DNA from 3 places in the Aquibaculum sediminis genome. Region 2 is predicted to be linked to each of the others. Evidence: riboswitches for the same ligand, from Rfam matches in the RefSeq annotation. Region 2 holds a riboswitch; each other region holds the start of a gene.
What was found. A riboswitch is a leader RNA that binds a small molecule or an ion and turns the genes downstream of it on or off. The one in region 2 is predicted to bind thiamine pyrophosphate.
Positions count from the first base shown of each region.

Region 1: it holds a riboswitch for thiamine pyrophosphate, as region 2 does, so the genes downstream of both, thiO (glycine oxidase ThiO) here and thiC (phosphomethylpyrimidine synthase ThiC) in region 2, are expected to answer to the same signal.
Region 3: it holds a riboswitch for thiamine pyrophosphate, as region 2 does, so the genes downstream of both, ABZ720_RS10570 (ABC transporter ATP-binding protein) here and thiC (phosphomethylpyrimidine synthase ThiC) in region 2, are expected to answer to the same signal.

Region 1 covers NZ_JBFCVK010000005.1:161,416-170,684, reverse strand. The annotation lists gene ABZ720_RS09680 (MFS transporter) at 1-502, opposite strand, end outside; gene ABZ720_RS09675 (NAD(P)/FAD-dependent oxidoreductase) at 746-2,029, shown strand; gene pepN (aminopeptidase N) at 2,072-4,717, shown strand; gene ABZ720_RS09665 (thiazole synthase) at 4,839-5,609, opposite strand; gene thiS (sulfur carrier protein ThiS) at 5,613-5,801, opposite strand; gene thiO (glycine oxidase ThiO) at 5,779-6,789, opposite strand; TPP riboswitch at 6,843-6,963, opposite strand; gene ABZ720_RS09650 (nitroreductase family protein) at 7,031-7,603, opposite strand; gene ABZ720_RS09645 (alpha/beta fold hydrolase) at 7,723-8,514, shown strand; gene paaG (2-(1,2-epoxy-1,2-dihydrophenyl)acetyl-CoA isomerase PaaG) at 8,516-9,269, shown strand, end outside.
Region 2 covers NZ_JBFCVK010000002.1:45,991-55,259, forward strand. The annotation lists gene ABZ720_RS02890 (phosphotransferase enzyme family protein) at 1-116, shown strand, start outside; gene ABZ720_RS02895 (class-III pyridoxal-phosphate-dependent aminotransferase) at 199-1,476, shown strand; gene ABZ720_RS02900 (aldehyde dehydrogenase family protein) at 1,476-3,080, shown strand; gene ABZ720_RS02905 (BMC domain-containing protein) at 3,080-3,691, shown strand; gene ABZ720_RS02910 (hypothetical protein) at 3,707-4,162, shown strand; gene ABZ720_RS02915 (EutN/CcmL family microcompartment protein) at 4,159-4,401, shown strand; gene ABZ720_RS02920 (BMC domain-containing protein) at 4,480-4,755, shown strand; gene ABZ720_RS02925 (microcompartment protein) at 4,786-5,415, shown strand; partial or broken gene ABZ720_RS02930 (IS5 family transposase) at 5,486-6,249, shown strand; TPP riboswitch at 6,410-6,529, shown strand; gene thiC (phosphomethylpyrimidine synthase ThiC) at 6,621-8,468, shown strand; partial or broken gene ABZ720_RS02940 (IS5 family transposase) at 8,499-9,197, opposite strand.
Region 3 covers NZ_JBFCVK010000006.1:5,068-14,336, forward strand. The annotation lists gene ABZ720_RS10530 (LOG family protein) at 1-1, shown strand, start outside; gene ABZ720_RS10535 (GlxA family transcriptional regulator) at 10-1,065, opposite strand; gene ABZ720_RS10540 (class I SAM-dependent methyltransferase) at 1,296-2,366, shown strand; gene ABZ720_RS10545 (MATE family efflux transporter) at 2,495-3,895, shown strand; gene ABZ720_RS10550 (NADP-dependent isocitrate dehydrogenase) at 4,034-5,248, shown strand; gene ABZ720_RS10555 (peptidylprolyl isomerase) at 5,253-5,807, shown strand; gene ABZ720_RS10560 (peptidylprolyl isomerase) at 5,829-6,314, shown strand; gene ABZ720_RS10565 (tellurite resistance TerB family protein) at 6,339-7,073, opposite strand; TPP riboswitch at 7,208-7,318, shown strand; gene ABZ720_RS10570 (ABC transporter ATP-binding protein) at 7,312-8,094, shown strand; gene ABZ720_RS10575 (ABC transporter permease) at 8,098-8,850, shown strand; gene ABZ720_RS10580 (monovalent cation/H+ antiporter subunit A) at 8,971-9,269, shown strand, end outside.

The DNA.
Region 1 (9,269 bases), on a different contig from region 2:
CCAGCGGTACCTGGCCGCCGACACCGCCGAGCATGCCCGCCGCCATGGTCATGCCGGTGAGCTGCGCGAAGCGGGAGGCGGGAAACCAGTTGGTCGCCAGCTTGAGCGTGCCCACGAAGCTGGCCGCCGCGCCCACGCCGACCAGCAGGCGGCCGAGATAGGCGATGTTCAGATCAGGGGCCAGCGCGAAGAGCAGGCTGCCGGCGCCGCAGCACAGTGCGCCAGCGGTCAGCAGCCGCCGCGGCCCCCAGGCATCCGCCAGCAGGCCCACAGGTATCTGCAGCCCGGCATAGGCGTAGAAGTAGATGGCCGAGAGGTTGCCGAGCACGGCCGCCCCCACGGCGAAATCGCGCATCAGCGGATCAATGATCACGCTGGGCGCCATGCGCTGGAAGAAGCCGTAGCAGAAAAAGAGCGCGCCTAGAGACCAGATCAGCCAGGGCAGCCAGGACGGTACGCTTGGGCGGTGTGCGGGCCTCTGGCCCACCTCTTCGGACGTCATGCCGCGTCGGGCCGCGCAGGACGGCCACCGGGGATCAGATTGGAAGCGAGGGGAGTGGTTGACACGCTGTCACCGGGACAATGGATAGGCCTCGAGACTGCCGCCCCCAGAGGTACAGGGTCAAGCCACCTCCTCGCGCGATGGCCCCGCGTAATGGCTATTTCACGGAGCCGGTCGACGGCGGCAGGCCGGGGCCGCTATGGTTGCGGCGCCCACCTCTTCGTCCAAGGACATTCCCGCCTCATGTCGACTGCCGCGCCTTCCTTGCCGCCCGAGCCTCATTGTCTGCTGATCGGCGCCGGGATCGTCGGCGCGGCGACCGCGCTGCAACTGCAGCAGCGGGGCTTTCGCGTCACGCTGGTGGATCCGCGTCCGCCGGGCACCGCCACCTCCTTCGGCAACGCCGGCGGCATCGTCACCGGTGCCGCCGTTCCCACCGCCACGCCCGGACTCTGGCGCAGCGTTCCGCGCATGCTGCTCGATCCCATGAGTCCGCTGAAGATCCGCTGCTCCTATTTGCCGCGCTTTGCCCCCTGGATGCTGCGCTTTCTCGAGGCCAGCAGGCCCAATCGGGTGCAGCGGATCGCGCGCGATCTCTCGGCCCTGTCGAACCCAGCCTATCGCGCCCATCGGCCCTTGCTGAAGCTGGCCGATGCGGAAGACCTCGTGCGCCCGGTGGGCTGGCTCAAGCTCTACCGCAGCCAGGCGAGCTTCGACGCCACCGCAGCCGACCAGGCGTTGATGCGGGCGAACGACAGTGCCTTCGAACTGCTTTCGCCGGAGGAAGTCCGGCAACTGGAGCCCGGGATCGCTCCAAACTTTGCCGGCGGCATCCTCTCCAGCGAGGCCGCCTCCTGCCGCGATCCCGGCGGTCTTGCCCAGGCCTATGCCGGGGCCGTGCTGCGCAACGGCGGACGCATACTGCAGGAGCGGGTGAAGTCCATCGAGCGGCCCGACGGCGAACGGCGCATCGTGGTCACGGATCAGGGCCGCCACGAGGCCGACCTGGTGGTCCTGGCCGCCGGGGCCTGGTCGGCCCGGCTGGCGCGCGGCTGGGGAGAGCGCATTCCGCTCGATACCGAGCGCGGCTACCATCTCAATCTCGAGCCCGAGAGCCAGGTTGAACTGCGCCGGCCGACCTACTTCGTCGACGAGGGCTTTGTGCTGGCGCCCATGGCGGACGGCATCCGCCTGACCAGTGGTGTCGAATTTGCAGGCATCGAGGCGGAGCCGGATTTCCGGCGCATCCGCCGTCTGCTTCCGCGGGCGCAGGCGCTGCTGCCGGGGTTGGGGGAGCGGGTGACCCGCGAGTGGATGGGCTGGCGGCCCTCGACGCCCGATTCCTTGCCGGTGATCGGCCGCTCGGCCCGTGATCCCCGCATCATTCACGCCTTCGGGCATGGCCATCTGGGATTGACGCTTTCCGCCATTACCGGTGATCTGGTGGCGCGGATTGCCGCCAGCCAGCCGAGCGACATTGACATCACACCCTATGCCGCGCGGCGCTTTTCCGGCGCGCGCGGCTGAAACAGCCTTTCCGGGTTTCGGATTTTTTTGGAGCAAGCCCCCATGACGAGCCAGCAGCCGCAGGTCATCCGTCGCGAAGACTATCGCCCGCCCGACTATCGCATCGAGCACGTCGACCTGGCGTTCGAACTCGGCGCGGAGCAAACGATTGTGCGCTCGCGCCTCACGCTGCGCAGCGACCATGAGCGCAGCCAGGGCATCCGGCCGCTTGTGCTCCGTGGTGAGGAGTTGGACCTGCGCGCGATCAGCCTGAACGGCGAGCCCTTGCCCGACAGCGCCTACAGCCTCGACGCCGATAGCCTGACGCTGCACAAGCCGCCCGAGGCCTTCACCCTGGAGATCGAGACCGCGATCAATCCCAGGGCGAACACCCAGCTCTCCGGGCTCTATGTCTCGAACGACGTCTTCTGCACCCAGTGCGAGGCGGAGGGCTTTCGGCGCATCACCTACTTCCTCGACCGCCCCGACGTGATGGCGACCTATCGCACCACGCTGCGGGCCGATCGCGCGAGCTGCCCGCTGCTGCTGTCCAACGGCAACCTGGTGGAGGAGGGGGATCTGGGCGATGACCGCCACTATGCCGTCTGGGAGGATCCCTTCCCCAAGCCCAGTTACCTCTTTGCCCTGGTGGCCGGCGATCTCGCCTGCAACGAGCGTGTGGTGGAAACCCGATCCGGGCGTCCGGTGCGTCTGCGCATCTTCGTGGAGCACGGCAAGGAGGGGCGCACCGGCTATGCCATGGACGTGCTGGAGCGTTCCCTGCGCTGGGACGAGGAACGCTTCGGGTTGGAGTACGACCTGGACCTCTTCAATGTTGTGGCGGTCAGCGACTTCAACATGGGGGCGATGGAGAACAAGTCGCTCAACGTCTTCAACGACAAGTACATCCTGGCCGACCCCGAAACGGCGACCGACGCCGACTATGCGGGGATCGAGACCGTTGTGGCGCACGAGTATTTCCACAACTGGACCGGCAACCGCATCACCTGCCGCGACTGGTTCCAGCTCTCGCTGAAGGAGGGGCTGACGGTCTTCCGGGATCAGGAGTTCTCCTCCGACATGCGCTCACGGCCGGTGAAGCGCATCCAGGATGTGCGCCGCCTGCGCGCGGCCCAGTTCCCCGAGGATGCAGGTCCGCTTGCGCATCCGGTGCGGCCGGATTCCTACATCGAGATCAACAACTTCTACACGGCCACGATCTACGAGAAGGGCGCGGAAGTGATCCGCATGCTGCACGGTCTTCTGGGCGAAGCGGGCTTCCAGAAGGGCATGAAGCTCTATGTGGAGCGGCATGATGGCCAGGCTGTCACCTGCGACGACTTCGTGGCCGCCATGGCCGACGCCAACGGTGCCGATCTTGAGCGCTTCAAGCGCTGGTACGGGCAGGCGGGCACGCCCGAGGTCCAGGTCAGCGGGCGCTATGACCGGGAACGCGGCTCCTACGACCTGGCCGTCACCCAGACCACGCGGCCGACGCCGGGGCAGGAGACCAAGGAGCCGCTGCACATTCCGCTGGCGATCGGCCTGCTGGACGGGCAGGGCCGCGGCATTCCGCTTGCGCTCGGCGAGGGACCGGCGGCAGAGACGCTGGTGCTGCCGCTGCGCGAGGAACGCCAGAGCTTTCGCTTCGAGGGGCTGCCCGAGCCTGCAGCGCTGTCGCTCAACCGCGCCTTCTCGGCGCCGATCACCGTCCGGGCCGAGCAGGGTGGCGCGGAGCAGGCCTTCTTGATGGCCCACGACAGTGACCCCTTCGTGCGCTGGGAGGCGGGCCAGGACTTCGCCACCGCGCTGATGATTGAGGGCAGCAAGGCCTGGCGCGCGGGCGAGCAGCCGGTTATGGATCCCGCCTTCATCGAGGCCATGCGCGCCATCCTGACGGATTCACGCCTGGAGCAGGCCTTCGTGGCCGAGGCACTGGCGCTACCCAGCGAGGACTATGTGGCCGAGCGCATGGAGGTGGTGGACGTGGAGGCGATCCACGCTGCGCGCGGGGCGCTCAAGCGGGCGCTGGCCGAAGCCCTGCGCTCGGATTTCGCGCAACTCTATGAACGCCTCAACGACAGCGCGCCCTACAGCCCCGATGCCGAGGCGGCGGGTCGGCGCGCCCTGCGCAATGCGGCGCTGTCCTATCTGGCGGTCTTTGCCGAGACCGAGCCGCAGGAGCGCGCGCGCCTGATCGAGCACTACCGCCAGGCCGACAACATGACCGACCGCATGGCGGCCCTGCGGCTGCTGGTGGATCTAGACCTGCCGGAGCGCCAGGAGGCATTGGACGACTTCGAACGGCGTTTTGCGGAAGACGCCCTGGTGATGGACAAGTGGTTTGCGCTCCAGGCGGTCTCGGATTTGCCCGACACCCTGGAGCGGGTGAAGGCGCTGATGCAGCACCCGACCTTCTCACTGGAACGGCCGAACAAGGTTCGGGCCCTGATCGGGAGCTTCATCGCTGCCAATCCGCTGCGCTACCACGCGGCCGACGGCAGCGGCTACGCCTTCCACGCGGCACTGACGCTAAAGCTCGATGCGCTCAATCCCCAGGTGGCCGCCCGCCTCTTGGCGCCGCTGGGCCGCTGGCGGCGCTTCGATGCAGGGCGCCAGGAGAAGATGCAGGCCGAGCTGCAGCGAATCCTGGCCGCGCCAAAGCTCTCTCGTGACGTCTACGAGATCGCGACCAAGGCACTGGGGTGACGGGCAAACCGTCATCCTGAGCGCCAGCGAAGGATCTGGAGCCGTTGGAGCTCCACCCTGCGAGATCCTTCGCTGTGTTCAGGATGACGAGGCCCCCGGGGCCTGGAGTCGGCGCCTCGCGTCAGTCCCGGAAGGCCATTCCCATGACGGGGGTCGAGGGCGAGGCCAGGTCGCGGGCCTCGATCGGCTCGGCCTCCCAGCCGAGGCGGCCGGCCTCCAGGGCGAGCCGGAACGCGCGGGCCATGGCGATGGGGTCGCCGGCCCTGGCCACGGCCGTGTTCAGCAGCACGGCGTCGTAGCCCAGTTCCATGGCCTCGACGGCGTGGGAGGGGCGGCCGATGCCGGCGTCCACCACCAGCGGCACGTCGGGAAAGCGCGCGCGCAGGCTGCGCAGGGCGCGCGGGTTGTAGAGCCCGCCGCCGGAGCCGATCGGCGCGCCCCAGGGCATCAGTACCCGGCAGCCGGCCTCCAGCAGGCGCTCGGCGACGCAGATGTCGTCGGTCGTGTAGGGAAAGACCTCGAATCCCTCGCTGCAGAGGATGCGCGCCGCCTCCACCAGGCCGAAGACGTCCGGCTGCAGCAGATCGTCGTCGCCGATCACCTCCAGCTTGATCCAGGGCGTGTTGAAAAGCTCGCGCGCCATCTGCGCCGTGGTGACGGCCTCCTTGACGCTGTGGCAGCCGGCGGTGTTGGGAAGCACCCGCACGCCGAGCTCGCGGATGATCGACCAGAAGCCCTGGCCCGCCTTCTCCGCCCCGGATTCGCGGCGCAGCGAGACCGTCACCACCTCCGCGCCCGATGCCTTCACCGCCTCGGCCATGATCGCCGGCGAGGGGTAGAGCGCGGTCCCCAGCAGCAGGCGCGAATGCAGGTGGACGCCGTAGGCTTCCATGGCTCAGCCTCCCTTCATCGGCGCCAGCACTTCCAGCCTGTCGCCCTCGCTGAGTGTGACTTCTCCGCGGCGCGACGCGGGGGCGACGTCGCCGTTGACGGCCGTGGCCACCCTGGCTTCGCCATAGCCCAGCTCCTCCAGGGTCTGCGCGAGCGTCGGCCCTGCGACCTCACGCGCTTCGCCGTTCACCATGATCCTCATCCATCACCTCCGGGTAGTGGGCGCCGTTCAGCAGCGCGTCTGCCGCCATGCGGGCGAGCGCAGGCGCCAGCAGGAAGCCGTGGCGGTAGCAGCCGTTGACGCAAAGGCGGCCGTCCCGCCAGCGAATGCGCGGCAGGTTGTCGGGAAAAGCCGGGCGCACCTCGCAGCCGGTCTCCACCACCTCGGCCTCGGCGAAAGCGGGATGCAGCGCATAGGCGGCGTTCAGCAGCTCGACCAGGGAGCGCGCGGTGACCCGGCCGCGCCGGTCGCTCTCGATCATGGTGGCGCCGACCAAGAAGAGCCCCTCGCCGCGCGGCACGATATAGAGTGGAAAGCGCGGGTGCAGCAGGCGAACCGGACGGGACAGGCTAACCTCCCCGCTGCGCAGCAGCAGCATCTCGCCGCGCACCCCGCGCAGGTCGTGCAACCGGTCCCGCGCAGCCATTCCGCGGCAGTCTATCACTCTGCCGCTGGCGCGATGCTCGGCAGCGTCGCGGCCGAAGCGGATCGTGCCGCCGAGCACCTGCAGGCGCTCGGCAAGGGCGGAGAGCGCCGCGCGCGGGTCCAGGTGCGCTTCCTTCCGGAACAGCAGCCCGGCGCGGAAACGGCCGGCTAGGTCCGGCTCCATGGCGGCGATTCCGTCGGCGTCTACGCGCTCGAAGCCTTCGGTGCGCCGCGCGAAACGCTCCAGCTCAGGCAGGTCGCGGCCCGGCGCGAGGATGAGACTGCCCGCCCGCTTCGTCGGCGGGTAGTGCTTGGGCCACCAGTCAAGGGCTTCCCGGCCCAGCGCGACCACCGGCGGCTCGGCCGACTCCCGCTCGCACCAGGGGGCGAGCATGCCGCCCGCAAGCCAGGAAGCGGCCTGCCCGCCCAGGGCCTCGCTGCGCTCGATCACCGCGACGCGGCAGCCGCGTTCCGCCAGCGTCACGGCACAGGTGAGGCCCGCGACGCCGGCCCCCAGCACCGTAACCTCTTCCACTTTCGACAAACTGGACCTCCTTCCGCATGTGCAGGAGATCCGGCGACTTTCGGGATGGGTACTCTTCCCGTCCCTTCGCCGGCATGACCCGGATCAGGTTCTCAGGGTCACCGCGCTGGCCCCTTGGGCCCGTCGGTTTCTCAGCCCCCTGTCGGGGCTCCCCTCGGTTATGCGTCAGGCCGGCGAGCGGCCTGCGGGACAAAGGCTGAACGATGCCGGTGCGCAGGTCAATGGCCTCGGCTCAGGCAGGTTCGCGCGGCAGCTCCAGCAGGAAGTCGTCTACTTCCATCGCCCGCCGCGGCGGGGCTACGCCTGCCGGGGCGCCCACATAGAGGTAGCCGATGATCTCGTCGTTGGCTTCCAGGCCCAGGGCGTCGAGCACCCGGCGGTCGCGCGCCGCCACGCCGGTCTTCCACTGGCACCCCCAGCTCTCGGCATGGATGGCCAGCATGATGGAAAAGGCGGCGCTGGCCACCGCCTGGCGCTGCTCCTCGACCGGGATCTTGGGGTGATCGGGCTGCAGGCGTGCCACCGTGGTGATAATCAGGGGCGCACGCAGCGGCTTGTTGCGCTCCTTCTCGAGCAGACTTTCGGGCGCATCCGGTTCGCGTGCCGCCAGAGCCTGCGCCATGGCATCGCCCAGCCGCTGGCGCTCGTCTCCGCGCAGCAACAGAAAGCGCCAGGGCCGCAGCTTGCCGTGATCCGGCGCACAGATCGCCGCCTCGAGCGCCCGGCGCACCATCGGCTCGGGCGGCTGGTCGGGCATGAGGGCAGGGGGAGAACGGCGGGAGAGCAGAGCTTCGAGCGTGTCCATGACTTCCATCTGGTGGTTGTGCAGGCCGGAATCCAGCCGCGGGCCTGTCGTGTCGGGATCGTTGATCCCCTGGCGCGTCTGGTCAAGGATCGGGCGACGACGAATCCCGAGGTGAGCGTGTGACGGAACTGGATCGCATCACGATCCGGGGGCATGCCCTGGAGTATCGACTGCTGCCGGGCCGGCGCCCGGACGGGCCGGTTATCGTGCTGTTGCACGAGGGATTGGGCGCCGTAGAGCTCTGGCGCGACTTCCCGGAGGCGCTGGCTGCGGCCACCGGCTGTTCGCTGCTGGTCTGGTCGCGCTACGGCTTCGGCGGGTCCGATCCGCTGCGCGAACCGCGCACCGCGCGCTACCTGCACGAGGAGGCGCTCGAGGCGCTGCCGGAGCTGCTGGACAAGCTGGAAATCGTGCGGCCGCTGTTGGTCGGGCACTCCGATGGCGCGACCATCGCCCTGCTCCATGCGGCGCTCGCCGAACGACCGATAGCGGGACTTGTGGCCATGGCGCCGCATGTCTTCGTGGAGGAGATCTCGCTTGCCGGCATCCGCGCGGCCGGTAAGGCCTTCTTCGAGGGCGATCTGGCCGGGCGCATGGCGCGCTATCACCGCGATGCGGAAGCCACCTTCCGCGGCTGGCACGACATCTGGCTGAGCCCGGAGTTTCGCGACTGGAACATCGAGGACTGCCTGCCGCGCATCACGGCGCCGGTGCTTTTGATCCAGGGCGAGGACGACGAGTATGGCACCATGGCGCAGATCGATGCGATCGAAGCGGGCGTTTCCGGTCCCTGTCGCCGCCTCGACCTGCCCGGCTGCGGCCACAACCCGCATCGCGAGTGCGAAGCGGAGGTGCTGGCGGCGATCACGGCTTTCATCGACGACTTTGCGCGCAAAGGGGAGGACGACTAACGTGGACACTCAGCCCGTCATCTACGAGGTGGCCGACGGCTATGCCAGCATCACCTTGAACCGACCGGACAAGCTCAATGCCTTCAACGAGGAACTGCACGGCGCCCTGATCGAGGCGCTGGAGCGGGCCGAGCAGGATGATGCGGTCCGCGCCGTGCTCCTCACCGGTGCGGGGCGAGGCTTCTGCGCCGGGCAGGATCTATCGGACCGCGGTTTTCCGACCGAGGGTGAGGCGCCCGACCTGGGGGCGACGCTGGAGCGGCTCTATAATCCGCTCGTGCGGCGCCTGCGTGCCCTGCCCAAGCCGGTGGTCTGCGCCGTCAATGGTGTGGCGGCCGGCGCCGGTGCCAATGTGGCACTGGCTTCGGACATCGTCCTGGCGGCGCGCTCGGCGCGCTTCATCCAGGCCTTCTGCAAGATCGGGCTGGTGCCCGACAGCGGCGGCACCTTCAGCCTGCCGCGGCTTGTGGGTGAAGCCCGGGCCAAGGCCCTGGCGCTGTTGGGCACGCCGGTGAGCGCCCAGCAGGCCGAGGCCTGGGGCATGATCTGGCAGGTGCATGACGATGCGGACTTGATGCCGGAAGCCCGAAAGCTCTGCGCCCACCTCGCGACGCAGCCGACCCGGGCACTGGGACTGATCAAGCGGGCAATCCAGGAATCAGCCACAAACGACATGGATGCGCAGTTGGACCTGGAGCGCGATCTGCAGCGTGAAGCGGCCCGCAGCCCTGATTATCGCGAAGGCGTTGCGGCCT
Region 2 (9,269 bases):
CACTGCTGGCCTGGATCGGCTCGCACAGCGACGTCCCGGAAGCACAGGCCCTGGCGCCGGATTTCGCGCGTGTGTCAGCCGCACTGGGTGAAGCCTATCTCTCGCGTCGAGGATAGTTCTGTCAAAGGCGCGGCGGTTCCTGTCAAGCAGGGCTGCTTTGCCCGGCTAGTGTGGAGCTGACAGCAGAGGGACGAAGCCGTGAGCAAAGAGAAGCTCGAGTTTCTCCAGCGCTCCAAAGAGTTCTGGAATCCGGGTAAGACGCAGGACTGGCAGGACATGGGGGTCGATCTGGTAATCGACCGGCGAGAGGGGTACTACCTCTTCGACATGGACGGCCGCCGGCTCCTGGATCTGCATCTGAATGGCGGCACCTACAACCTCGGACACCGCAATCCGGAACTGGTGGAGGTGCTCAAGAGCGCGTCGGACCGGTTCGACATGGGCAACCATCACTTCCCGGCCTTGGCGCGCACCGCCTTGGCGGAAGCGCTGGCCGCCTGTGCCCCTGCGCCCGGGATGCACTATACGGCCTATGGCTCCGGCGGCGGCGAGGCCATCGACATCGCGTTGAAGACGGCACGTCACGCGATGAAGAAGCGCAAGATTGTCTCGATCATCAAGGCCTACCACGGGCACACTGGACTGGCGCTCAAGACCGGCGACGACCGTTTCTCCAAGCTGTTCCTGTCGGAAGACACCGAAGGCGAGTTCGTCCAGGTGCCCTTCAATGATCTCAATGCCATGGAGGATGCGCTGCGCAAGCGCGACGTGGCAGCTGTCATTATGGAGACCATTCCCGCAACCTATGGTTTCCCGATGCCGGACGAAGGCTATCTTCCTGGCGTCAAGAAGCTCTGTGAGCGTTACGACGCGCTCTACATCGCCGATGAGGTGCAAACCGGTCTCATGCGGACGGGGGAGCTTTGGGGCTGTACCCGTTACGGCATCCAGCCGGACATCATGGTCACCGGCAAGGGCATCGGCGGCGGCATGTATCCCATCGGCTGCACCCTCATTTCCGAGCACTGTGCGGGCTGGCTGCACGAGGATGGCTTCGGCCATATCTCCACAGGCGGCGGTGCCGAACTGGGCTGCGTCGTGTCCATGAAGGTGCTGGAGATGGTGCAGCGGCCCGAAGTCCGGGCGACCGTGGGCATGATCTCGGATTTCATGCGGGCCGGCCTGGAAGAGATCATGGCGGAGTACCCCGATTTCTTCATCGGCATCCGCCAGCACGGCCTGGTCATGGGACTGGAGTTCAACCATGAGCAGGGCGCCAAGCCGGTGATGAAGCACCTCTATGAGAATGGTGTCTGGGCCATCTTCTCGACGCTGGATCCCCGCGTCCTGCAGTTCAAACCGGGACTGCTGCTGAGCCAGAGCGATTGCGAAGAGGTTCTGCGGCGGGTGGAGATCGGTATCGGCTTGGCACGAGACGAGATCATGGGCCGGGGTAGCCGGCGGGGGGTGGCGTGATGGAACCGGAAATCCGCACCCTCGTCGACATCTCCCACAGCCCCGCTGCTCTCAAGAGCCAGGCCGACATCATGCTGGGACGGGCGCGCTGGGCCGGCAGCATCTTTCAGCGCTTCGATCGCGCGACGACGCAACGCATCGTCGACGCAGTCGCCGAGGCGGCCCATGCCCATGCCGGAAAGTACGCCGAATGGGCCGTGGAAGAGACCGGATTCGGTGTCGTGGAGCACAAGAGGCTCAAGAACGAACTGACGGCCACGGCCTTTGCCGATCACTACCGCGACGCGGACTTCATCAACCCGGTGGTCGACGACGCGCGCAAGATGCTGCGCATTCCGCGCCCGGCCGGTGTGGTCTTCGCACTGACGCCGTCGACCAATCCCATCAGCACGCTGAACTTCAAGATCCTCATCGCGCTGATGACGCGCAATGCTATCGTCATCAGCCCCCATCCCGCAGCGCGCGCCTGCTGCGTGGATGCGGCAAGGATGCTGGCAGAGGTTGCAGTTCAGGCGGGAGCGCCGGACGGCATCATCCAAATCATCGAGCAGCCATCGATCCCCTTGATCGAGCAGTTCATGGCCTCGGAGTTGACCTCGGTCATCCTCGCCACGGGCGGAACCGCCATGGTGCGCTCGGCCTATTCCTCTTCCAATCCGGCGATCGGCGTCGGCCCAGGCAACGCGCCGGTCTATGTCGACCCAACAGCTCGGCTTCCCGAGGCCGCCAAGCGCATCGTGAGCTCAAAAAGCTTCGACAACTCCATCCTCTGCACCAATGAAAGCGTGCTGATCACGCTGCCGGAGGTGGAGAAGAAGCTCACGCAAAGCCTGAAACAGGCGGGCGCCTACCTCTGTGATCCGGAGGAAGTGTCCGCGCTGCGCCGCTTCCTGTTTCACGAACGGGGTTTCAACGTCGCAGCCGTCGGCCGGGACGCAACCTGGATCGCGCGCGAGTGCGGCATCCGCGTACCGGCGAACACCAAGATACTCCTGGCGCCGATCGAGCAGATCGGTGTCGAGGAACGGCTTTCGCGCGAAAAGCTCTGCCCGGTCTTGGCCTTTCATGTGGCCAAGAACCGCTCGCAGGCCCTGGCGCAGGCGCGGGCCGTGCTGCGCCTCACCGGTGCCGGCCATTCCGCAGCCATCCACGCCGAGGATCCGCAAGTCATCGTGGATTACGGTCGCATGGTTGAGGCCTATCGCGTGGTCGTGAACGCGCCCTGCAGCCAGGGCGCGGCCGGGTTCGAAACCCATCTCGCGCCGACCTTCACCATAGGGACGGGCTATTTCGGGCGCAGTTCGGTCGGAGAAAACATCGGCCCGCACCATCTGGTGCACTGGACCAGCATTGCCTTCAATGCCGACGGGTCCGTTCCCTTCGCTGACTTCACGACCAGCGACTTCGGCTTTGACGGACCCCTCCCTGCGGCTCCGGCTGACGGCGTCCCCGGGGAAGGGCGCTCGCGGTTGCGCGCCGGGCCGGTTTCGCCCAGCCGGCAGACCGCGCGCGGCGGAAGCAGCGGCCTGGACAGTGCCATGCGAGACGAGTTGCGTCGCCTGATCGCCGAGGAGCTTCGCAATGTCATCAAGGGAAGCAACTGATGGCGGAACTCCGCTCATTCATCTTCATCGATCAACTCCAGCCGCAGACGCTCTGCTACATCGCGACCTGGATGCGAGGATCGCTGCCGCGGCGAAACATGGCGGCGCAGATCATCGAGATCGCCCCGGGCCTCGACATCGAAGCCTTGACCGACGTAGCCCTCAAGGGCGCTAACGTGCGCGCAGGCATTCTGGTCGTCGAGCGGCAGTTCGGCTACCTGGAGATCCACGCCAGTTCGACCGCCGAAGTCAAAGCCAGTGCCGAAGCGGTGCTCGAAGCCTTGGGCGCCCAGGCGGAGGATGCTACCAAACCGCAGATTCTCGCCTCGAAGATCGTCACCCGCATCGATCATCAGCACGCCTTCCTGATCAATCGTAACAAGCTGGGGTCGATGATTCTTGGCGGCGAGTCGCTGTATCTTCTGGAGTGCCAGCCGGCCTCCTACGCCATTATCGCCTCCAACGAGGCCGAGAAGGCGGCGAACATCAAGATCGTCGACTATCGCATGATCGGGGCCAACGGTCGGCTCTACCTGTCCGGCGATGAGGCCGAGATCCGCAATGCCAAGGAAGCAGCCGAATCGGCGCTTCGTTCCTTGGGCGCACGCTAGGATGGGGACAGCGACGTGAGTGATGACCTACGCAGCCTGATCCGTCAGATCCTGGCCGAGGAGCTGCAGGGCCTGAAGGCCGAGGTCGGGGCCTTTGCAGACACGGCGCCCAAACCGCAGGTGCGCGAAGAGGCGGTGAGCCTGAACAGCGATCAGGATCTGAACCGCTTCGTCCTGCGCGTCCTCGAGTTGGCGCAGGATGGCCGTTCGGTGCAGGAGATCAAGGCCGGGCGCTGGCGTTTCCGCCTGCAGCGCGGACAGGCACCGGCCGCGCCTGCAAGCCCTTCGTTCGACGGCGCTGGGGCAAGGCAGGAGGTGGTCTCGTTCGAGCGCGGATTGATCAGCGAGCGCCAGGTGGCCGGGGTGCCCCAGGGGGCACAGGTTCGTGTGGGTAAGCGCGTGCGCTTCACGCCCCTGGCGCTGGACGAGTTGCGGCGCAAGGGCGTTCAGATCGAAAGGAAGCCGAAATGATTCGCGGGCGCGTAACCGGCCAGGTCTGGTCCACCAAGCGTATCGAGACGGTGCCGAACGGCGCCTTGCTCGAGGTCACTTTGGACAACGGCTCCACGCTCATCGCCCTCGATGTCCTCGGCTGCGGTGTCGGTGAAAGCGTGTTGATCACCACCGGTTCCGTGGCCGCGGCCTATTTCACGAAGGTGAAGGCGCCGGTCGATGCGCTGATTATCGGGTCGATCGATGAGCAGGAGTAACGTCGTAGGCCGGGGCAGCGGCACCGGCATGTGTTGAGCAGCGGCCTGCGGGCCATAGCGTGAAGCGGAGGAAGAGCTATGTCGAATGCAATCGGTATGATCGAGACCAAAGGCTATGTGGCCGCGCTTGCGGCGGCCGACGCGATGGTGAAGGCGGCGAACGTGACCATCGTCTCCCGTGAGGAAGTGGGCGACGGACTGGTCTCTGTGGTCATCCGCGGCGATGTCGGTGCCGTCAAGGCGGCGACGGAAGCCGGAGCGGAGACGGCCAATGCGATTGGCGAACTGGTATCGGTCCACGTGATCCCGCGTCCGCATCCCGACATCGGGAAGTTCTTCGAAGCGGCGAAGTAAGGAACCCGTGTCGCTGCAGAGGAGAGCCGCATGACGGAACTGCGCGTTTATCTGCCGATCTATGATCTTCAGCCGCAGTTCGCGGCTTACCTCAGCACGCCCACGCGGGCGCGAGGCTATCCGCCTTTCGAAGGCGAGAATAGCCTCATCATTGAGGTGGCGCCGGCGCTGTCCATTCACCGGATCTGCGATCTGGCCCTGAAGGCCGCGCCGGACATGGAGCCGGGCATTCTCTTCACTGAGCGGCAGTTCGGTTTGATGGAGCTTCACTCTTCCAGCCGCGACGATTTGGCTGCGGCCGGCGCGGCGGTGCTGAAAGGGATCGGCGCAAAGGCGGAAGACCAGCTGGCCCCGGTTACGCTCTTCCACGACATCGTGGAGGACATCTCCGACCAGCATGCCATCATTCTCAATCGCAGCCGCGATGCATCGATGCTCCTGCCCGGAACCTCCTTGCTGGTCTACGAGATGATGCCAGCCCTCTTCGCCTGCGTGGCAGCCAACGAGGCCGAGCGCGCCGCACCAGACGTGACCATCAACGACGTTCAGATGATGGGCGCCTCGGGGCGCATATTCATGTCGGGCAGGACGGAATCGCTCAAGGTGGCCCGCAAGGCGATTGCGGATACCCTGAAGAAGGTGAAGGGCAGGAAGGGCTAGGCCGTAAACTCATAAATTGGTAGCGCGTCTCGGCTGGAATGCGATTCAAGCTCCTCGAGGAGGAGCAGAAATGAGTCAACGCCGTTACGAGATCACGGACTTCGAGTGGTCGATCATCGAGCCACTGCTGCCGAACAAGCCGCGCGGCGTGCCGCGAGTGGACGACCGGCGGGTGCTGAACGGGATCTACTGGCGGCTGCGTACGGGCGGGCTCGCCCTGGGCTGATATCCCGGAGCGCTACGGCCCACCGACGACCTGCTACAACCGCTTTGTGCGCTGGCGGAAGTTGGGTGTCTGGGATCGAATCTTCGAGGCAGTCTCGGCCGCCTACGAAGGCGAGTTGCAGATGATCGACAGTTCCTCGGTTCGCGTTCACCAGCACGGGGCGAACGCAAAAAAGGGCGGCCGCAATCCGCCGCCGGGGACCAGCCTGACGCCCGATGCGTGGGGCGCTCGCGGGGCGGGCTGACGACCAAGATCCACGCCCTGGTCGACGCCGAGGGCCGACCGGTGGTCCTGAAGCTCACCCCCGGCCAGTCTCACGACGGCCCCAGCGCAGCCGACATGCTTGGCAGTCACGGCGAGGGCCAGATCCTGCTCGCTGACCGTGCCTACGACTCCAACGCCATGCACCAGGCCATGGACCAGTAAGGCGCCTGGGCCTGCATCTAATCAATGCCTGGACGCAAAGACCCGCCCGCCTTCAGTCCCTCTATCGATACAGAAACCTCCTCGAACGCTACATAAACAAGATCAAGCACTACCGCGCCGTCGCCACGCGCTACGAAAAGCACGCCGAAAACTTGCTCGCTCTCATCAAACTTGCAGCTGTTCATTCCCGAGACATGGATGACACCCTTGGTCCGAAAGGATTGTCGATCGTCTGCAGGGTTATCTGTTCCAGGTCGATGTATCCCAGATCGTAATGCATGAAGCTCACGAGCCAAAACCTGGACAACGCGTTGACATTGTGCACCTCGTTGCGCAGAATCTGGTCCTCACCAGGGGTGTCCCGACAAGGGGCTGAGATACTGCTAGGCCGCAAGGCAGCGCAAGAACCCGACGAACCTGATCCAGTTCATACTGGCGTAGGGACGGTGCGGATGCCTTGGCGGTCGGATGCGGCCGTGGTCCTTTGTGAGGCGTTCTTCTCCTTCCCGTCAGCGCTGGGTCTCTAATGCTTGCACAAGCTACGGAGCCTGACATGACGTCCAATCCAACCCCGAATGTCACCACTGGACCGCTGCCCGCTTCGTCCAAAGTCTTCTGGCCGGGAATGACTCACCCTGATATCCGGGTGCCGATGCGAGAGATTGCCCTGCATCCCAGTGCCGATGAACCTCCGGTGACGGTCTACGATTCTTCCGGCCCCTATACCGATCCTGCCGCCAAGATCGCCATCGAGCGCGGCCTGTCACGCCTGCGCGAAAGCTGGATCGCGGCCCGCGGCGACGTCGACGCCTATGCGGGACGACATGTCCGGCCGGAAGACAACGGCTCTGTCTCGGCCGACCGGCTGACACCCGAGTTCCCCGTTCGTCACGCGCCGCTGAAAGCACGGGACGGCAAGGCCGTGAGCCAGATCGCCTATGCTCGGGCGGGCATCGTCACGCCGGAGATGGAATTCGTTGCCATCCGCGAGAATCTGGGCCGCATGGCGATCAGGGAACAGCTTGTGCGCGACGGCCAAAGCTTCGGCGCATCGATCCCCGATTTTGTGACACCAGAATTCGTACGCGACGAGGTGGCGCGCGGCTGGGCGATCATTCCCGCCAACATCAATCACCCCGAGATCGAGCCGATGATCATCGGTCGGAATTTTCTGGTCAAGATCAACGCCAATATCGGAAATTCCGCCGTGACGTCCTCGATGACCGAGGAAGTGGAAAAGATGGTTTGGGCCATCCGCTGGGGCGCGGATACGGTCATGGATCTTTCCACAGGACGCAACATCCACAACATCCGCGAATGGATCATCCGCAATGCGCCGGTGCCGATCGGGACCGTGCCGATCTACCAGGCACTGGAAAAGGTCGACGGCGTGGCCGAGGATCTGTCGTGGGAGGTGTTCCGCGACACGCTGATCGAACAGGCGGAGCAGGGGGTGGATTATTTTACCATCCACGCAGGTGTGCGGCTGCGCCATATCCATCTGACTGTCGACCGGGTGACCGGCATCGTCAGCCGTGGCGGCTCGATCATGGCGAAATGGTGCCTGCACCACCACCGCGAGAGCTTCCTCTACGAGCATTTCGAGGATATCTGCGACATCGCGCGCGCCTATGACGTGTCCTTCTCTCTCGGTGACGGGCTGCGGCCAGGCTCCATCGCGGATGCGAACGATGCCGCGCAATTCGCCGAGCTGGAGACCTTGGGGGAACTCACGCAGATCGCCTGGGAGAAGGATTGTCAGGTGATGATCGAAGGCCCCGGCCATGTGCCGATGCACAAGATCAAGGAGAACATGGACAAGCAGCTCGAACTCTGCGGCGAAGCCCCGTTCTACACGCTCGGGCCGCTGACCACCGATATCGCGCCGGGTTACGATCATATCACCAGTGGGATCGGCGCGGCGATGATCGGCTGGTTCGGCACGGCGATGCTCTGTTACGTGACGCCCAAGGAGCATCTGGGCTTACCCGATCGGGACGATGTGAAGACCGGCGTCATCACCTACAAGATCGCCGCCCATGCTGCAGATCTGGCGAAAGGCCACCCCGCGGCAAGGATCCGCGACGACGCGCTGTCGCGTGCCCGGTTCGAGTTCCGCTGGGAGGATCAGTTCAACCTCTCGCTCGACCCGGACACGGCGCGCGCCTTCCACGATCAGACCCTGCCGAAAGAGGCGCACAAGGTCGCGCATTTCTGTTCAATGTGTGGGCCGAAATTCTGCTCGATGAAGATCAGCCAGGACATCCATTATGCCGCGCGCGCGCAGAAGGGCATGGCGGAGATGGCCGAGAAGTATCGCGATGGCGGGGACCTCTACGTCCCTGTCCATGAGGTGGAGGCAGCTAAAGATCGACGTCGACGGAGCAGGGAAGGGCAATAGGACCGCCTACGGATTAGGGTCTATGGGGATTCATCGTGAATTGAAGATGGCGGCTGCGAGATAGATCATGGCCTCGAAGCTCTGATCGGTTCTGCAGGCCCGCATAGCGATGCGCTTGAACTCTTTGAGTTTGCAGAAGACATTCTCGATCAGGTGGCGCAAGTTGTACAAGTCATCATCGATCAGAATGGGCTTTGTCCGTCTCGGGTGCTGCGAGATGACAACCTTGGCGCCGCGCTCGTTGAGAGCGGCAACGCTGCTGTCGAACGCTTTGTCCGCGATGAAAGCGTCAAACTCGACACCCTCGACCAGCGGCGCTACGCCGAGACTGTTGAAACGGTGACCCGGCATGAGCGAGAAGCGCACGAGGTTGCCCAGGGCATCGGTCAGCGCCAGAACCTTTGTCGTCTGCCGCCCTTGGAGCGACCTATGGCCTAGCTCTAAATCCCCCTTTTGGGCCCTGTCCGTGGCGATGAACCCTGACGATGGTGGCGTCGATCATGGCGTATTCCATGTCAGGCTCATTCGGCAAGGCATCGAACATCCGTTTGAAAACATCGGCCTTACGCCAGTCGCTGAACCGCCGGAACGCCGTGCGCCAGTTCCCGAACAACGCGGGCACCACGGACTGCCAGTTCGGGCAATCCACAAAACCGCCGCCATGAACAACCGGTTGTTCCCGCCGCTGCGTCCGGGATCCGTCGGCTTCCCACGACAACGCGGCTCCATCTTCGCCCATTGGGCGTCCGTCCGTACAAAACGTTCCTTTCACCATGTGAATCATATCTCGGAATACTTGTG
Region 3 (9,269 bases), on a different contig from region 2:
AACCACGCCTTATCGCCCCTTCTTCAGGCCCGGCCGAGCATACTCTGGAACACGAAAACGTTTGCGGTAGGCACCCGGAGGCAGACCAGTCACCCGCTTGAAGAGCCGCCTGAAGAAGGCCGGCTCCTCGTAACCGACTTGCCAGCTTATCTCGTCGACAGAGGCTTCCGTCCGCTCCAGGCGGCGCTTGGCATCCTCGACACGCACTCGCTGAACGTAGGTGATCGGGCTGAGTCCTGTAGCGGCGGCAAAGCGACGCTTGAAAGTCCGTTCTCCGAGCCCGGCCCGCTGGACCATCTCTTCTACGGGATTGGCGACGGAGAAATGCGTGGCGATCCAGTCCTGGGCCTTCTGGATCGAAAAGTCCCCGTGATCCTTGCGCCCCTCAAATACCATGTAGGGCGTCAGTCCGTCTTGGTGCCACTGCAGCGCAAAAAGGCGCGCGACGCTTTGAGCGGCCGACGCCCCTGCATGCCGCGCAATCAGATAGAGCACAAGATCGTGCCACGTCATGGAGGCGCCGGAGGAGATCAGCTCATTGCGGCTGCCGGACACGACCAGAACGCGCTCAGGATGAATCCTCACCGCCGGGAAGGCCGAAGCAAAGGGGCTCGCATAACCAAAATGGACGGTCGCATCCACGCCATCAAAGAGCCCGGACTCGGCAAGAAGAAAGATACCTGAGCATGCAGAACAGAGGAGTGCGCCGCGGCGGTGCATGGCGGCGCACCACTCCACCAGTTCTGCGTGCCTCTCCTTCTGCCAATTGCCTTCCAACAGCAGGATCGAGGGCACTATGACGATGTCTGTGTGTTCGATCTCAGCGACGCTGCGATGAACCGAGACGGGTACGCCGCTCGCCAGTTCGAGGGGTCCCCGCTGCAATCCGACAATCTCCACGTGGAAGGGCGGGCCTTGGAAGCGGGCATCCAGCGCCGTGGGCATCATCGCAAAAACGTTCATCACGTCGAATATGCCGGAGAGGGTCGAAACCACGGCATCCGGAAGCGCAATCAAGCTCACGTGGAGCGGATCGACCCGGCCCTGTTCCAAGCGCAGCGTCATTTGTCAGCCCTCTGAAACGAGAGTCTAGCGCTGGCCAATCATTCAAGCCATGCGCCTTTTGGGGCACCCAGCAGCCGCCATCTGACTATTCTTCACGCGATGGCACAAACGGCCCGATAATGGACCATGCCGCTCTGCTGCTCTTCAGGTGCCCATGCGATCCATGTGCATCGTCACGCTGCCGCCCGTGGACATCATCAATCCTGGCGGCATCACACAGGAGCGCAGCAATGCAACACACTACGACAATCGACTCCACCAAGCTCGACGCGCTGGTATCACGTGCGGTGGGTGACCTTTCATCCGGCTATGGCGGCGTCATGATCAGCCTTGGACACCAACTCGGCTTGTTTAAGGCAATGGCCGGTGCCGGTCCGGTGACAGCGCGCGAACTTGCCATTCGTGCCGACTGCGCTGAACGCTATGTGTTGGAGTGGCTCAACTCGCAAGTGGCCGGCGGCTACCTCGATTATCATAAGATCAGCGACAGTTACGAAATGACGCCGGAGCAAGCCCTGGTCCTGGCCGACGAGGACAGTCCCGTCTTCTTCCCCAGTGCCTGGGCCGTCCCGGCTTCGATGTGGGCCGATGAAGACAAGGCAATAGAGGCATTCCGCAGCGGCAAGGGCATTCCCTGGGGAGATCATGATGGCCGACTTGCCTGCGGTGTCGCAGCCTTCTACCGCAATGGCTACAAGGCGAGCCTGGTTCCCGAATGGCTCCCGGCACTGGATGGCGTGGTAGAGAAGCTCACTGTCGGGGCGCGTGTGGCGGATATCGGATGCGGTTTCGGCAATTCCACCACACTCATGGCCAAGGCCTTTCCGACATCCGAGTTCTACGGCTTCGATGCCCACCAGGGTTCCATTGAGGAGGCACGCAAGCTTGCCTCTGACACAGGCGTGTCCGAGCGGTGCCATTTTGAGCTCGCACGTGCCGACACCTATCCGGCCAAGGGCTACGACCTGATTTGCTTTTTCGATGCGCTGCACGACATGGGCGATCCGGTCGCAGCGGCTTCACATGCCGCCGAATCGCTTGCGCCTGGCGGGACGGTGATGCTGGTCGAGCCCTTCGCCAACGACAGGCTCGAAGACAACATCTCCACGGTGGCGAGAATGTACTACGCAGCCTCCACGACCATCTGCTGCGCTCATGCGATTTCCGATGGCGGGCGAATGGTGCTTGGAGCCCAGGCTGGCGAATCACGTCTCGCCGATGTCTTCCGTAAGGCCGGATTCACCCGTTTCACCCGCGCTTTCGAAACGCCCTTCAATCTCGTTCTCGAGGCGCGGCTCTAGCAGCGAACTCGCGGCCCGACAGAACCCAGCTCTCCCGGCGGGAATTGCGCGGGTGTGGAACCCACTAACTCCACACCCGAGTGATCCCCGCTGCGAGTGCCGGCTGCTGGCGTCATCTGGAACCCGCCATGACAATCGCACAGACAGCATCTGCCGCACGTCCCGATTCCGAGGCAATCACCCAATGGGAGCTATACCTTCGGGAAGGGCGTGCGATCATCCGGCTCGCCACACCGATCGCGCTAATTGCCCTGGTCAACATGGGCATGAGCATCACCGACAGTGTGATGGTCTCGTTGCTTTTCGGCACCGAGGCTCTGGCTTCGGTGGCGGTCGGCAGCGACCTCTATTCCATCTTCTTCTACCTCTGCGCCGGAGTGCTCGCCGGTCTCGCTCCTTTCTACACGGCCGCTGTAACGCGCGCAGATGCGCAAGATCGGGCAAAACTGGAACGGATCGGATGGGCGACGGTGAGCCTGCTTGCGGTGCTGATCGTTCCGCTGGTGTGGTTCGCCCCCCTGTGGTTGAGCACTTTCGGCCTCCAGGCCAGTCTGCTCGAAGAAGGTCAGGGCTACACGCGCGCCATGGCCTTGACCCTTATCCCAATGCTTGGGGTCGTCCTATACCGGACGCTGCTGACTGCGGCGGAAAGGCCCAAGCTGTTCCTGAAGGTCACTCTGGCGATGGTGCCGCTCAACGCAGTCGCCAACTACCTCTTCATGACTGGCATTGGGCCCATGCCGACATTGGGTGCGACAGGTGCAGGCGTCGCGTCACTGCTTGTGGCTATTGTCAGCCTTGCCGCAATTGCCACGCTAGCGCGCCACAGCGCCACGGCTGGCAAGAACGGTGAGCATGGCCCGAATGGAAGGGCTGTGGTGGACTGGCAGGCGATGGCTGCCGTACTCCGCGTAGGAGTCCCCATCGGCATCGCGACGGTCACTGAAATCGGCATCTTTCTGGCAGCTACCCTCTATGCCGCGCGCCTGGGCGTGGCGGATGTGGCCGCACATACCCTGGCATTGCGGACCGCAGGCGTGGCCTACGCAATCCCGGCCGCTCTCTTGCAGGCTTCGATGGTGCGGGCGGCGCGAGCAGAGAGTCTGGATGATCGGGGCGCGCGCCAAGCTGTGATGGTCAGCAGCCTCGGCCTCTCGGTCATCCTTGGGATTGCACTCTGCCTGCTGCTCGCGGGGGGCGCCGAAATGCTCGCCCGAGCCTTCTTTGATCACAGTGCCGAAGGCATTTCTGCGATGCGACTGGCCATGGGCTTGCTCCTTCTGCTTGACCTGATCGAACTCATCGCCGGCCCTTCCTGTGCCGCTTCGGGTCTCCTGCGCGGTCGCAGAATCACACGCCTGCCCATGATCTATGTCCTGCTCGGGTACTGGGGCATCAGTGCACCGCTCGCCATCTATCTCTGCGAAGCTAAGGGGTTTGGCATCACGGGACTCTGGATCGGCCTCGCCGCCGGCACCTCGATGACCGCCATTCTGATGATTCGTAAGCTGCTTGCCAGTAACGGTTAACGCCGCTGGAGCCGAAAGCAGGGTCGCATGAGGGCAGGCAGCGAGTCTTGCCCGCTCCCGCAAGCCTGTTATTGTGCGCCCGCCGCGCGCCCTCGAGGCTGCGCGATCCTTCTGATGAACGCGGAAACGAGAGAGGCCATGGCAAAGATCAAGGTTGCAAACCCGGTCGTCGAACTCGACGGCGACGAGATGACGCGGATCATCTGGGACTTCATCAAGCAGAAGCTGATCCTGCCCTACCTCGACATCGACCTGAAGTACTACGACCTCTCGGTGCAGGAGCGTGACCGCACCGACGACCAGATCACCGTCGACGCTGCCAATGCCATCAAGGAGCATGGCGTCGGCGTGAAGTGCGCCACCATCACCCCGGACGAGGCGCGCGTCGAGGAATTCGACCTCAAGAAGATGTGGCGCTCGCCCAACGGCACCATCCGCAACATCCTGGGCGGCACCGTCTTCCGCGAGCCCATCATCATGCAGAACGTGCCGCGCCTGGTGCCGGGTTGGACCCAGCCGATCATCATCGGCCGTCATGCCTTCGGCGATCAGTACCGCGCCACCGACTTCAAGGTGCCCGGCCCCGGCAAGCTGACCATGACCTTCCAGCCGGCCGACGGCGGCGAAGCCACGGTCTACGAAGTCCACGACTTCCCCGATTCCGGCGTGGCCATGGGCATGTACAACCACGACGAATCGATCCGGGGCTTCGCGCGCGCCTGCTTCAACTACGGCCTGCAGCGCGGCTATCCGGTCTACATGTCGACCAAGAACACGATCCTCAAGGCCTATGACGGGCGCTTCAAGGACCTGTTCCAGGAGGTGTTCGACGCCGAATTCAAGAAGGAGTTCGACGCCAAGGGGCTGACCTACGAGCATCGCCTGATCGATGACATGGTCGCCGCCGCACTGAAGTGGTCCGGCGGCTTCGTCTGGGCCTGCAAGAACTACGACGGCGACGTACAGTCCGACATCGTCGCCCAGGGCTTCGGCTCGCTCGGTCTCATGACCTCCGTGCTCATGACCCCGGACGGCAAGACCATCGAGGCCGAGGCGGCCCACGGCACCGTGACCCGCCACTACCGCCTGCACCAGCAGGGCAAGGAGACCTCGACCAACCCGATCGCCTCGATCTTCGCCTGGACCCGCGGCCTCTTCTACCGCGGCACCTTCGACAACACGCCGGAGGTGGTGCGCTTCGCCCAGACCCTGGAGAAGGTCTGCATCGATACGGTCGAGAGCGGTCACATGACCAAGGACCTGGCGCTGCTGATCAGCCCGGACCAGACCTGGCTGACCACCAACCAGTTCCTCGACAAGCTGGACGAGAACCTGCAGAAGGCGATGAGCTGAGGTCATGCGCCGTCTGCTCACCGCCGCTGCCGCGGCAATCTTCCTCCTCGGCTCGGGCGCGCCCCGGGCTGAGGCGGAGCCCGACCCCGAGAACGTGCTCGTCATGGAACTCGCCCACGGCACCGTGGAAATCGAGATGCTGCCGGAGCTCGCCCCGCAACACGTGGAGCGCATCCGCAGCCTGACGCGCGACGGCTTCTACGACGGGATTGTCTTCCACCGCGTGATCGACGGCTTCATGGCCCAGACCGGTGACCCCACGGGCACCGGCATGGGCGGCTCGGACCTGCCCGACCTGGAGGCCGAGTTCTCCCGCCGCCACTTCCAGCGCGGCATCCTCGGCATGGCCCGTGCACAGGACCCCGACAGCGCCAACAGTCAGTTCTTCATCATGCTGGCCAGCGCCCCCAACCTGAACGGTCAGTACACCGCCTGGGGTCAGGTGGTCTCCGGCATGGAGGCTGTTGACGCGATCAAGAAGGGTGACCAGGCCAACAACGGCATGGTCGACGACCCCGACCGCATCGAGCGCATGCGCGTTCTTGCCGACATCGATTGATTTGTAAGGGAGTTAGGCGACATGGCGACTGCGCCCGAAGACACACTGGTGATGGAGCTGCCCTCCGGGCGCGTCGTCATCGCCCTGCGCCCGGATCTTGCGCCCAACCACGTGGCCCGGGTCAAGGAACTGGTGCGCGACGGCTTCTATGACGGCCTGGCCTTCCACCGGGTCATCGACGGCTTCATGGCCCAGACCGGCTGCCCCCAAGGCACCGGCACGGGCGGCAGCGGCCAGAAGCTGAAGGCCGAGTTCTCCAACACCCCGTTCAAGCGCGGCACCATTGGTGCGGCACGGACCCAGGACCCCAACAGCGCCGACAGCCAGTGGTTCATCTGCTTCGGCGATGCCTCTTGGCTCAACGGCCAGTACACGGTCTGGGGCGAGGTGGTCGAAGGCATGGAGGCGATCGACGCCCTGAGCAAGGCACCGGCAAGCGATCCCTCCGGCAGCGTGCCCAAGCCCGACAAGATCGTTTCGATCAAGGTCCAGGCAGACGCTGCCTGATCGCACTCAGAGGCTGATAGAGGCTCAGGCGCGCGCCTGAGCCTCCACCTCTGCATCCAGGTGCTGCACCAGCTCTCTCGGCAGATCGAGCCTGACGGAGAGTTCGCGCAGGAAGTGCTGCTCCTGCGGATCGTCGGGATCGATGGTCATGCGTGCAGCGAGGTAGATCTCTGCCGCCTGCTCCGGGCCCTTCGCCGCCCGCGCCAGCTCGGCCACATCCTGATCCTTGCGCAGTTCATCGAACATCCAGGCCTTGGTCTCGTTGTCGAAGCCCTGGTCGTCGACATGGTCGAAGAGCTTCTTCTGCTCCGCGGCATCCACGTGCCCGTCCGCCTTGGCTGCTGCGATCATGGTGCGCACCAAGGTCAACGCGAAGGGCAGCCCATCGGCGGCAGCCGTATTCTCCGCATCGAATGCGCTGTCCTTTGGCGGTGGCAGCGGCTCGGTCGGAGTCTCGGCGGCACCGGGTTGCTTGCCGTCGCGGTAGTTCTGCCAGGCCCGAAAGGCCAGCGCGCCAACCGCGGCAGCCCCGCCATAGGTCAGGGCCTTGCCGCCAAGCTTGCGCGCGCCCTTCGAACTGACCAGCAAGGCCAGGAGACCACCGGCCGCGGCGCCGCCAAGGGCGCCAGACATGCCACCACCGGACATGCCGCCCCCGGACATACCGCCACCGCCCATGGCGCTTTTCGCCTTCTCGCCCAGGCCGCTCGTACCCCCCGATCCCATGAACTGGTCGAGGAGGGACTTGGCGTTGATCATGGCTGGCTCCTTGTTCGCGCTTTTGCTCGCGAGAGATCGTTACGCCGCCAGCCCATTCCAAGTCCCCGGCATCAATCTCTTGCTTCAGGTGCCTTTGCCCTGGAACCCACTCGAACAGCGCGGCATAGTCTCCGCCGATGCACCGGGGGAGCCGCTTTACGCGCGGCTGAGAGGCGACGACAGGTCGCGACCCCCTGAACCTGCCGGGATAATGCCCGCGAAGGGAGCGTTGCCGACCTTGTTTTGCGCACGATTCGATACGCCAGGTGCCGCTCCCGGCATCAGGCTGAGCGGTGCCCGCCTGCATTTCGAGGGGGCAGCGCTCTTCGACGACCTCTCCATCGAGTTGCCGGCCGGCCAGACGAGTTGCCTCCTCGGCCCCTCCGGCGTGGGGAAATCCAGCCTCCTTGCCCTGCTTGCGGGGCTAAACGCCGCAGCCGAAGGCAAGATTGAGGCCAGCGACGGCGCCGCCCTGCAGGGCCGGATAGCCTGGATGGCGCAGCAGGACCTGCTCCTCCCCTGGCTGAGCGTCCAGGATAACGTCACGCTCGGCGACCGCCTGCGCCGGCAGCGGCCGAGCCGAACGCGATGCATGCAACTTCTGGAACAGGTGGGGCTCGCCGATCGCGCCCAAGCCCGGCCGGCCGCGCTGTCAGGCGGCATGCGCCAGCGTGTTGCTTTGGCCCGCACCCTCTACGAGGATCGGCCCATCATCCTCATGGACGAACCCTTCTCTGCGCTCGACGCAGTAACCCGCCTGGAATTGCAGGATCTCGCCGGTGATCTGTTGGCCGGGCGCACCGTACTGCTGGTGACCCACGATCCGCTGGAGGCCCTGCGCCTGGGCCATCATCTGCTGGTCCTCACAGGCCGCCCGGCGCGGATCAGTGAAGCCTTCGCCCCATCTGGCGCGCCGCCACGTGCGCCGGACGATCCCGGGCTGCTCGCGCTGCAGGCGCGCCTGCTCGCCGCCCTACGCCACGGTGGAAGTGCCCGCTTGCGCGAGCAAGAAGGGGCATAGGCCATGGGATTGCTGCGCGCCGCGACGGTGACCATCGGGCTGCTGCTGCTCTGGCAGTTGGTGGTTTGGGTCACGGCCGTCCCGCCCTTCATCCTGCCCAGCCCGCAGGCCGTTGGCGCGACGCTTTTACAGCGCTGGTCCCTGTTGCTGGGGCATGCCGGCGTCACCGCCGCGGAGATCCTTCTGGGTCTCTTGCTGGGCGTGCTGCTTGGAAGCATAGCCGCCCTGCTGCTGGCCTCCGCCGCGGTCCTGCGTCGCTGGCTTTTGCCGCTGCTGGTGGCCAGCCAGGCGATCCCGGTCTTCGCCCTGGCGCCACTGCTGGTGCTCTGGCTGGGCTACGGCATGGCCAGCAAGGTTGCCATGGCGACATTGATCATCTTCTTTCCTGTCACGGCCGCCTTCTATGACGGGCTGAGGCGCACCGATCCGGGCTGGCTGGCGCTGGCCCAGACCATGGGGGGCACCCGTTATGCCGTCCTGCGCCACATCGCGATTCCCGCCGCCCTGCCCGCCTTCACCTCGGGCCTGCGTGTCGCCACCGCCGTCGCCCCCATCGGAGCCGTGGTGGGTGAGTGGGTGGGCTCCAGCGCCGGCCTGGGCCACCTGATGCTCAACGCCAACGCGCGCATGCAAACCGACCTGATGTTCGCGGCCTTGCTGGTCCTCACCGCCATGGCACTGCTGCTTTACTACTCGGTCGACCTGCTCGGCCGGCGACTCCTGCCCTGGCTGCCCGAGACACACCCGCGCCCCTGACTCTAACAAAAAACCGACACGAGCATATCCGGGTTTTCTTGACCCCGAAGGCCCGGTCCCTAATCTTGCGCCAGCCTTCCGGGGGGTTCCGGAACCGTCAGGCCAACGCTAGGGAGAGCCATGAGTCTCGTCCTGATCGCCCTGCTACCGTTTATCGGGGCCATTCTGCCCGCGCTCATGATCCGCGCCGGCCGGAACGCCTGCGCGCTGACCGCAGGTTCCGTAACGCTTACATCCCTCATCCTGCTGTTGAGCTACGCTCCGGCGGTTTTTGGGGGCGAGGTGATCCAGGCGCGATTCGAATGGCTGCCGGGGCTGGGTCTCAATGCCAATTTCTTCCTGGACGGCCTCGGGTTCTTTTTCGCGCTTCTGATCCTTGGCATCGGCCTGCTGATCATCGTTTACGCGCGCTTCTACCT